Regions from separate parts of the Hydrogenophaga defluvii genome, predicted to be linked through region 1. Evidence: riboswitches for the same ligand, from Rfam matches in the RefSeq annotation. Region 1 holds a riboswitch; the other holds the start of a gene.

The links. Region 1 has a riboswitch for thiamine pyrophosphate ahead of ACFQU0_RS11420 (TonB-dependent siderophore receptor). Riboswitches for the same ligand answer to the same signal wherever they lie in the genome.
Region 2: linked by a shared signal. The riboswitch ahead of thiC (phosphomethylpyrimidine synthase ThiC) and the one ahead of ACFQU0_RS11420 (TonB-dependent siderophore receptor) in region 1 are both predicted to bind thiamine pyrophosphate.

Annotation. Positions count from the first base shown of each region.
Region 1 covers NZ_JBHTBZ010000025.1:25,879-30,528, reverse strand. The annotation lists tRNA gene ACFQU0_RS11430 (tRNA-Asn) at 317-392, opposite strand; tRNA gene ACFQU0_RS11425 (tRNA-Asn) at 466-541, opposite strand; gene ACFQU0_RS11420 (TonB-dependent siderophore receptor) at 598-2,763, opposite strand; TPP riboswitch at 2,836-2,938, opposite strand; gene ACFQU0_RS11415 (LLM class flavin-dependent oxidoreductase) at 2,970-3,986, opposite strand; gene nth (endonuclease III) at 4,046-4,650, shown strand, end outside.
Region 2 covers NZ_JBHTBZ010000010.1:36,644-41,293, forward strand. The annotation lists gene thiC (phosphomethylpyrimidine synthase ThiC) at 1-1,329, opposite strand, end outside; TPP riboswitch at 1,423-1,531, opposite strand; partial or broken gene ACFQU0_RS03955 (transposase) at 1,693-3,092, shown strand; gene ACFQU0_RS03960 (PAS domain-containing protein) at 3,396-4,650, shown strand, end outside.

The sequences.
Region 1 (4,650 bases):
GGACGGCTTAGCGGCGCCTCGTGGCGTCTCGGGGCGTCGCTCACGCGAACGCGAGCGAACCGGGTTCTGTCGACCGAAGATTGCGCTGCGTGCAGGCTTGTACCGGGGGGCTGGGTCGAACGAGCCTTTGCTTGTGCGCCAGTCGGGCCGCGTGGTGCGACCCGTGTGTGCGCGCAGCAGGTGCTGCGTCCGGCGGTGGCCGGGCCCGGTGAGCAAGCGCAAACACATGCGCAAACAAACACGGCTCAGGCCCCGGAAAATCAAAAGGCCTTAGCAACTTGCGCTGCTAAGGCCTTGATTTCTATCGCTATTTTCTTGGCTCCCCGACCTGGGCTCGAACCAGGGACCTACGGATTAACAGTCCGGCGCTCTACCGACTGAGCTATCGGGGAAAAATACTTGCTTCCGGCAGCCAAGGCGGAAAAGAAAATGGGAACCGGGGTGGTTCCCATTTTTCGCCTTGTTTGGCTCCCCGACCTGGGCTCGAACCAGGGACCTACGGATTAACAGTCCGGCGCTCTACCGACTGAGCTATCGGGGAAGAAGCCTCGAAGTATATCGATATTTTTCGGTTTTTTGCAAGCAGCCCGATTTTTTTCAGAAGTTGGTCTGCAGGGCCAGGCGCAGGGTACGTGGCGCGGCGGGGAACAGGTAGATGTGGCTGTACTGGTACGGCGACTCTTTGAAGAAGCGGCGGTTGGCGAGGTTCTCCACGGCCAGCGTCCAGGTGGCTTTGTGGCCACCCAGTTGGGTGTCGTAGCGCAAAGCGGCGTCCACTTGTGTCCACGAGGGCAGGCGCACGGAGGCATCGGGCAGCACGTTGCGGCGGCCTTCGTGCGACAGGCTGGCAATGGCGCTCAGGCCGGGCACGGCGGCGAAGCGGTAGCCCACGCTGGCGCGCAGCACCCACTCGGGCACATTGGTGGGGGCCTGGCCATTGAGTTCGGGCACGATCACGCCGCCGCGTCGGCGCGCGTGCATGAAGCTGGCACTGCCTTGCAGGCTCCAGGCGCCCAGACGGGTGCCTGCGCCCAGCTCCAGGCCACGGTGACGCGCATCACCGTCGATCACGCGCGTGCACGTCGCGGCATCGTCGCAGGTGCCCACATCGCCTGAAAGCGGCCGCGTGATGTTGAACAGGGTGGCGTTCCAGCGCACACGGCCGTCGTCGTGTTTGAGGCCCATTTCCCACTGGCGGCTTTCCAGTGTGGGCAGGGGTTGGCCTGCGTTGGTGTAGCGGCTGCGGCCGGGGGCCACTTCCGATTCAACGCCTTTGCCCCAGCTCGCATACAGCATGTGGGCGGGCGTGAGTTGCCAACTGCCGGCGAGCCAGGGGGTGGTGAAGCTGCGTTGGTAGTCCGTCTCGCGCGAGCCATCGGTGCGCACGCTGTGGCGGTTCAGGCGCGTGTGGCGCAGGCCCAGCCAGGTGCTCAATCCGGGCGCCCATTCGATGGCGTCGTAGGCAAAGAACTCGGTGCTGCGCTCGCGCAGCTTGGTGTAGGGGTCGGCGTAGGTGGGGTCGGCTGGCAGCGCGGGCTGGGTGTAGATGTTGCCGGTGCCCACGGCGGCGTTGTTGTCGGCCTGGGGCTGGCCCAGGTCGGTGTGGCGGTTGGCCTGCACACCCAGGCGCAGTTGGTGTTTGATGGCGCCGGTCTTGAGTTCACCCTTCACGGCCAGTTGCAGCGCCTGGGTGGTGCGGCGCTCGTTGTCGCTGCGGAAGTCGTAGAGGTCGTAGTCGCCGTTGGGGCAGTAGCGGTCAGCGTAGTAGGTGTCGCTGCCGGCGTCGTAGCAGCCGTAGGGGTAGGCCAGGCGGTCGTCGGCCTGCAGGCGCTGCGAGGCCAGTTGGGCGGTCCAGCTCCAGCCTTCGCTCAAGGCCTGCTCAAAGCGCACGCTGCCGCTGAAGTTGCGCATGACGCCGGGCTGGCTCCAGGGCTGGTGGTTGATGTTGACGAAGGGGTTGGCGGCGGGCAGTTGGTTGCCCAGCAGGCTCAAGCCGGGCACGCCGGGCTGGCTGCGGCGGCTGTGCTCAAACTCCACCTCCAGCAGGCTGTCGCGGCTGATGCGCCAGTCCATGGCCAGGGCCAGCAGGTGGCGGCGGCCATCGGCGGCGTCCACATGGCTGCCAATGCGTTCGCCGGCCAAGTTGAAGCGGTAACCGAATTCGCGCTGCTGCCCAAAACGTCCGCCGAGGTCCACATGAGCCAGCACGCCGCCCTCGCTGGTGATTTCGGTGCGCAGGCTGCGCAGGTCTTTTTCGGTGGGGCGTTTGACCACGTAGTTGATGAGCCCGCCCGGCGCGCTGGTGCCGGCCTGGATGCCGCTGGTGCCCTTGAGCACTTCCACGCGCTCTTTGTTTTCCAGCCCGATCACGGTTTCGGCGCTGATGGGCAGGCCTTCACGACGGAAGTTGTATTTGGCGTCCAGCACGTAGCCGCGCACGGTGGCGTAGTCCCAGTAGCCCACAGCGTTGTAGGCGTCGGACACCGAGGCATCGAACTTGTAGAGGTCGCGCACGCTGCGCGCGCCGCTGGCCTCGATCTGGGCGGCGTCGATGACGGTGGCGCTGATGGGCGTGCGGGCCAGGGGCGCGTCGCCAAAGCCGCCCACGTCCACGCTGGGCGCTGCCGTGCCGTCACTGACGGTGACAGGGGCCAGGGTTTGGGTTTGCGAGAAGGCCGCCGTGCTGAACAAGGCGGCGGCCACGGGCGTCAGCATGAAGCTGCGGCGGGGCAAAGAGCGAAAAAGAGAACGGGTGTGTGCCATGGCGTGGTGGTCGCGAAATGGCAGGTCGGCTGGGCATGGCACCGAGCAGAATACCCACGTGTGGCGGGCGCCCGGTGACTGCGTTTGCTTCCCTGCGCGAGGATTACCTCAATCAGGTTCAAAGGGACTTTCTCAGTCGCCCGCCGTGTGGCGGGCAACACCCCTAGCGAAAACACGTTGCAACAACGTGCGGCGAGAATTGTAGTTCAGGCCACCGCTGTCGGCACACGCATGGCCTGGGCCGCGATGTCCAGCGAACGCAGACGCAGCGCGGGGTCGAACACGTCGCTGACGATCATGAACTCGTCGGCTTCGGTCACGCGGGCCAGCTCTTCAAAATGGGCCGTCACGGTGGCAGGCCCACCTATGGCGGCCACGGCCAGAAAATCGTCCACCGCCGCGCGCGCCTGGGAATGCAGGCTGGCACGGAAATGTGGCACCGGCGGCTGCAGCCGCTGGCGGTCGCCGGTGAGGATGCCCAGCACCCGCTGGTAGGTGCTGCTGGCCAGGAACTCGGCCTCCTCGTCGGTGGGGGCGGCAATCACCGGCACACCCACCACCGCGTAGGGTTGCTGGAGTGTGGCCGAGGGCTGAAAGTGGCTGCGGTAAACATCAAGCGCTTGCAGCAGCAGGCGCGGCGCAAAGTGCGAGGCAAATGCGTAGGGCAAGCCCCGCTCGGCCGCCAGGCGCGCCGAAAACAGGCTGGAACCCAGCAACCAGATGGGCACGTTGGTGCCCGCCCCGGGCATGGCCACCAGGCGCTGACCGGGCTGGGCAGGTGCCAGCAGACGCTGCAGTTCGGCCACATCGCGCGGGAAGTCGTCTTCACTTTCCACGCGGTCGCGGCGCAGGGCGCGCATGGTGGGGCCGTCGGTGCCGGGCGCGCGGCCCAGGCCCAGGTCGATGCGGCCGGGGTACAGCTCGGCCAGGGTGCCAAAGGCTTCGGCCACCACCAGCGGAGCGTGGTTGGGCAGCATCACGCCGCCCGAACCCACGCGCATGTGCGAGGTGGCGGCGGCGATGTGCCCCACCAGCACGGCCGTGGCCGAGCTGGCGATGCCCACCATGTTGTGGTGTTCGGCCAGCCAATAGCGTGTGAAACCCAGGCGTTCGGCGTGCTGGGCGGTGCGCACGGCGATGTCGAGCGCTTCGCGCACGGTGCCACCTTCGCGCACGGCCACCAGATCGAGCATGGACAGGGCGATGTCGGATAAAGCTTTCATGCCCCGGATTGTCCCGCTTCGGCCATGGGCTTGCACGGCGCGTGTTTATCATCCGACGCATGAAGCCCGCCGCCATCGAGACCTTTTTCGCCACCCTCAAGGCCGCCAACCCCATGCCGGTGACGGAGCTGGAATACACCAGCGTGTTCGAGCTGCTGGCCGCCGTGCTGCTCTCGGCCCAGGCCACCGACGTGGGGGTGAACAAGGCCACGCGGCGCTTGTTCCCGCTGGCCAACACGCCCCAAAAAATCCTGGCGCTGGGGCTGGAGGGGCTGGAGTCGCACATCAAAACCATTGGCCTGTTCCGCAGCAAGGCCAAACACCTGATGGAAACCTGCCGCATCCTGGTGGAGCAACACGGTGGCCGCGTGCCGCGCACCCGCGAGGCGCTGGAAGCCCTGCCCGGCGTGGGCCGCAAAACGGCCAACGTGGTGCTCAACGTGGCTTTTGGTGAACCCACCATGGCGGTGGACACGCACATCTTCCGCGTGGGCAACCGCACAGGCCTCGCGCCGGGCAAAACGCCACTGGCCGTGGAACAGCAATTGCTCAAGCGCATTCCGCCGGCCTACCTGGTGGACGCCCACCATTGGCTCATTCTGCACGGCCGCTACGTGTGCCAGGCCCGCAAGCCGCTGTGCCACCAGTGTGCGGTGGCACACAC
Region 2 (4,650 bases), on a different contig from region 1:
CTGCTCTTCCATGTTGGCCTGGATCAGGTGCATGGGCACGTGGCCCGGGCCTTCGATCATGGTCTGCACGTCGTGTTGCCAGGCGATCCGTGTCAGCTCGCCCAGGGTGCGCAGCTCGGCGAACTGGGCCTCGTCGTTGGCGTCGGCGGCGCTGCCGGGGCGCAGGCCATCGCCCAGCGAGAAGCTCACGTCGTAGGCCTTCATGATCTCGCAGATCTCTTCGAAGTGGGTGTAGAGGAAGTTCTCCTTGTGGTGGGTGATGCACCACTTGGCCAGGATGGAGCCGCCGCGCGAAACGATGCCGGTGCGCCGCTTGGCCGTCATGGGGATTTGGGCCAAGCGCACGCCGGCGTGGATGGTGAAGTAGTCCACACCCTGCTCGGCCTGCTCGATCAGGGTGTCACGGAAGATGGCCCAGCTCAGGTCCTCGGCCACGCCGCCCACTTTTTCCAGCGCCTGGTAGATGGGCACGGTGCCGATGGGCACGGGCGAGTTGCGCACGATCCAGTCCCGCGTGGTGTGGATGTTCTTGCCGGTGGACAGGTCCATGACCGTGTCGCCGCCCCAGCGGATGGACCACACCAGTTTTTCCACCTCTTCCTCGATGGAGGAGGTGACGGCCGAGTTGCCGATGTTGGCGTTGATCTTCACGCCGAAGTTGCGCCCGATGACCATGGGCTCCAGCTCGGGGTGGTTGATGTTGGCCGGGATCACCGCACGGCCGCGCGCCACCTCGTCGCGCACGAACTCGGGCGTGATGATGTCGGGGATGCGCGCGCCCAGCGGGTTGCCTTTCAGACGCGCCTCGCGCTCGGCGTCGCCCAGGTAGGCGCGCATCCACTCGCGCTTGCCGTTCTCGCGGATGGCGATGAACTCCATTTCGGGCGTGACGATGCCTTGGCGCGCGTAGTGCATCTGCGTGACGTTGCCGCCGGGCTTGGCGCGCAGCGGCGTGCGTTGCAGCGCGGCGGCCTCGGCGCGCAGGGCTTCGATGCGGGTGTCCGCCATATCTTCGCCGTTCGGGCCGTGTTTGCCGCCGTCGTCCAGCGCCACCCGGCTGCGGCCGGTGTAGGCCTCGGTGTCGCCGCGCGCAGCCACCCATTCGCTGCGCACCGGTTTCAGGCCTTGGCGGATGTTGATGTGGGCGGTCGGGTCGGTGTAGGGTCCCGAGGTGTCGTAGACCGTGACGGTCTCGCCATTGGTCAACGCGATTTCGCGCATGGGCACGTGCACGCCGTCTTGCGTGCCAGGCACATGGACCTTGCGGGACTGGGGGAAGGGTTTGCGGGTGAGCGAAAGCAGTTGCTGCAGCTTGTCGGGGGCGTTCATCGAGGCAGTCTCCAAAGTGGTTGGAAAAATGCCCCGCCTCGACGCCGGTGGTGCAGGCGCGCATGCCCGCCACACAGGGACGGACGCACGCGCCAACGGCGCTGCAGCTCTTCTTACGCTGGTACTAACCAGATCAAGTTCGCGGTTCCGGCGGTCAAGTCCGCCATCTCAGCACGCCATACGTGCACCCCGGAGCGGGTGGAAGTGTACTTGGGAATCCGAGGGGCGGTGGTTGAGCGGAGATGGGCGTGGCGGGCTGCTCGTCAGTTGGCGGCTTCAGGCTAATTCTGTTGAAAAACACTGATTTTTGAGTTGTCTGGCCCGTGACTTGCATGCGGTTTCTCCTTTACGGAGGTGCAAACCATGATGGGTCACACGGCGAACCAGGATCAGCTCTTCTATGCCTTCAACTTGGAAGAGCACATCCCATCCGACCATTTGCTGAGGGGCATCAACCAGTTCCTCGACCTCAGCACTTTGCGCGAACATCTTGCGCCGTTCTACAGCCACACAGGACGGCCATCCATCGATCCCGAACTGATGATCCGAATGCTGGTCATTGGGTATTGCTTCGGCATCCGCTCCGAGCGCAGACTCTGCGAGGAGGTGCATCTGAATCTGGCCTATCGGTGGTTCTGCCGGCTCGGACTGGAAGACAAAATCCCCAATCACTCCACCTTCTCAAAGAACCGCCACGGCCGGTTCCGCGAGAGCGAAGCCTTCCGTCATGTGTTTGAAGTCGTTCTGGGTCGATGCATGACCGAGGGACTGGTTCGTGGTGAAGGCTTCGCCGTGGATGCCAGCGTCATCAAGGCCGATGCCAATCGGGCCAACGTGACAACGCCTGAAGATCCCAAGGATTGGCCGGAGGCGACAAGCCAAGTCCTGCGGTACGCGAGTACCTTGCAGCGCTGGAAGATACCAATCCGGTCTCAAGCGATACGGTCCCCATAGCCAACCCCAGAACAGTTTCTCTTTCGGACCCACAAGCCAGATACACCGCAGCGCCAGGTGGCCCCGCCTTCTTTGCCTACTCCACCAACTATCTCATCGATCTGGAGGCGGGGATCATCGTGGATGTCGAAGCCACGCAGGCGCATCGCACGCTGGAGGTGGAAGCCACCAAGGCCATGGTGCAACGTGTGCAAGACCGATTCGGTATCAAACCCAGTCGACTGGTGGGCGATACCGCTTATGGCACAGCGCCGATGCTTGATTGGATGGTCAACGACAAAGGGATTGCACCGCACGTCAGGGTCTGGGACAGAACCCAGCGCAAGGACGAGACCCTGTCGAGCAGCGAGTTTCTTTGGAATGAGACCGCCAATGAGTACCGTTGCCCGGAAGGTAAGCCGTTGAAGTCGAACTGGCGGCGGTTCAAGAATCCACGCGACCATGTGACACAGGCGGACACCATCGTGTATCGGGCCAGCTCGCTTGACTGCAGCAATTGCTCGCGCAAACTGGAGTGCTGTCCCAATACCCCGCATCGCAAGATCGCTCGCAGTATCTATGAGGGTGCTCGTGACGTTGCTCGACAGATTGCACAAACAGATGAGTTCAAGCAATCGAGCAAACAGCGCAAGAAGGTTGAGATGCTCTTCGCCCATCTCAAGCGCATCCTCAAGCTCGACCGACTGCGGCTGCGCGGCTTGGCAGGTGCGCGCGACGAGTTCATCTTGGCGGCCACGGCGCAGAACCTGCGAAGAATGGCCAAGTGGTTGCCACTTGCACCGGGCATGCAGGCGGCGATAGCGAGGTAAAGGGGATCAAGTGGAGGGATAGTCGCCAAAAGCGTGCGACCCAACAAACAAAATCATCCTCACTGACAGAAAACGGCGACCCGACCGGGGCGTCGAAACGAGTTTTTCAACAAAATTGGCTGACTGGAGTCATTCACGTTCGACGGGCTGAGCAACTGCTTCGGTCATGACCAGCCAATCGACGAACGACTCGTCAGTGGTGTATGGCACGAGCCTGCCCAAAACCCCTGCCATACTTAATCTGGTGTGGTTGATTTTCTTATCCGTTGGATTCGCCTGACCCCCTTTTTGCGACAGCCCTGCATGCCTACCACTCTCACGCCGTCCACAAAACTGCTGCAACTGCTGCCCGAGGCGGTGATGCAAACCGATGCGCTGTGGGAGATCACTTACCTGAATCCGGCGTGGACCACGCTCACCGGCCATTCGGTGGAAGCAGCGCTCGGCAGGTCTCTGCTTGAATTTGTGCATCCCGGCGACATTGGCACCATGCGCTCGGGCATGCCGGTATTTCGGTTGCGATTTGCCGACGCGGACTATCGCTGGGTGCGTCTGAACCTCTACCCGGAGACGGATGCGGCGCAGCGGGTGATCAGCCGCCAGGGTGTCCTGATCGAGATCACCGAGGTCACCGAGCAGGTGCTGGTGGAGATTCGCCAGCGCTTTTTGCGCTTACTGGAAACCATTGATGGCGTCGTTTGGGAGGCTGAAATCGGCGTGGGCAATACTTTCCTGAGCCCGCAGGTCGAACGGTTGTTCGGCTACTCCGTGGAGGAGTGGCGGTCTGACCCGGGCTTTTGGCGGGCGCATGTGCACCCCGATGATCTGGCACAGGCCCTGCTTATCGATGATGCCGCCTACAACGCCACGCACAGCTATGCCTACGAGATGAGCTATCGGCTGATTGCAAAATCCGGCAAGGTCGTGTGGGTGCGCGATCTGTGCCGCGCAGTGGTCGAGCCGGGGCGACCGAACCGCATGATCGGCCTGATGATCGACGTCACCCAGCAGAAGAACGCCGAACTCGAGTTGTTGCGCTCTGAAAACCGCTATTCGCTGGCGACGCGCGGATCCAATGACGGCATCTGGTACTGGGACTTGCGAACGGACGCCCTGCATGTGTCCGGGCGCTTTCACCAGATCGTCGGGCTGGGCAGCGGCGATCATGTTCACGACGGTGGCTGGAGCTTTCTGGAGCAGCTCATCGATCCCGAAGATCGGGTGCGTGTGCAGGCGGCCTACCGCAGGCACCTGTCGGGGAACTGCCCGAACTTTTCGGTGGATTTCCGCGCGTTCCACGCCGCTGGACGACTGGTGTGGGTCAATTGGCGCGGGCTCGCCGAGTTTGAAGACGGCGTTGCGGTGCGCATGGCGGGCTCGTTGAGCGATCTGGCTGACCGTGGCAGTTCCTACGATGCGCTGACCAGTTTGCCCGGCCGGCCCTTGTTCCGCGATCGCCTCGCGAATCTCATGGCGCTCCACCAGAACGACGCTGCGAACGGTGATGGTGTGCCCACACGCGATGACGCCACCATGTTCGCCGTGCTGCTGCTGGATC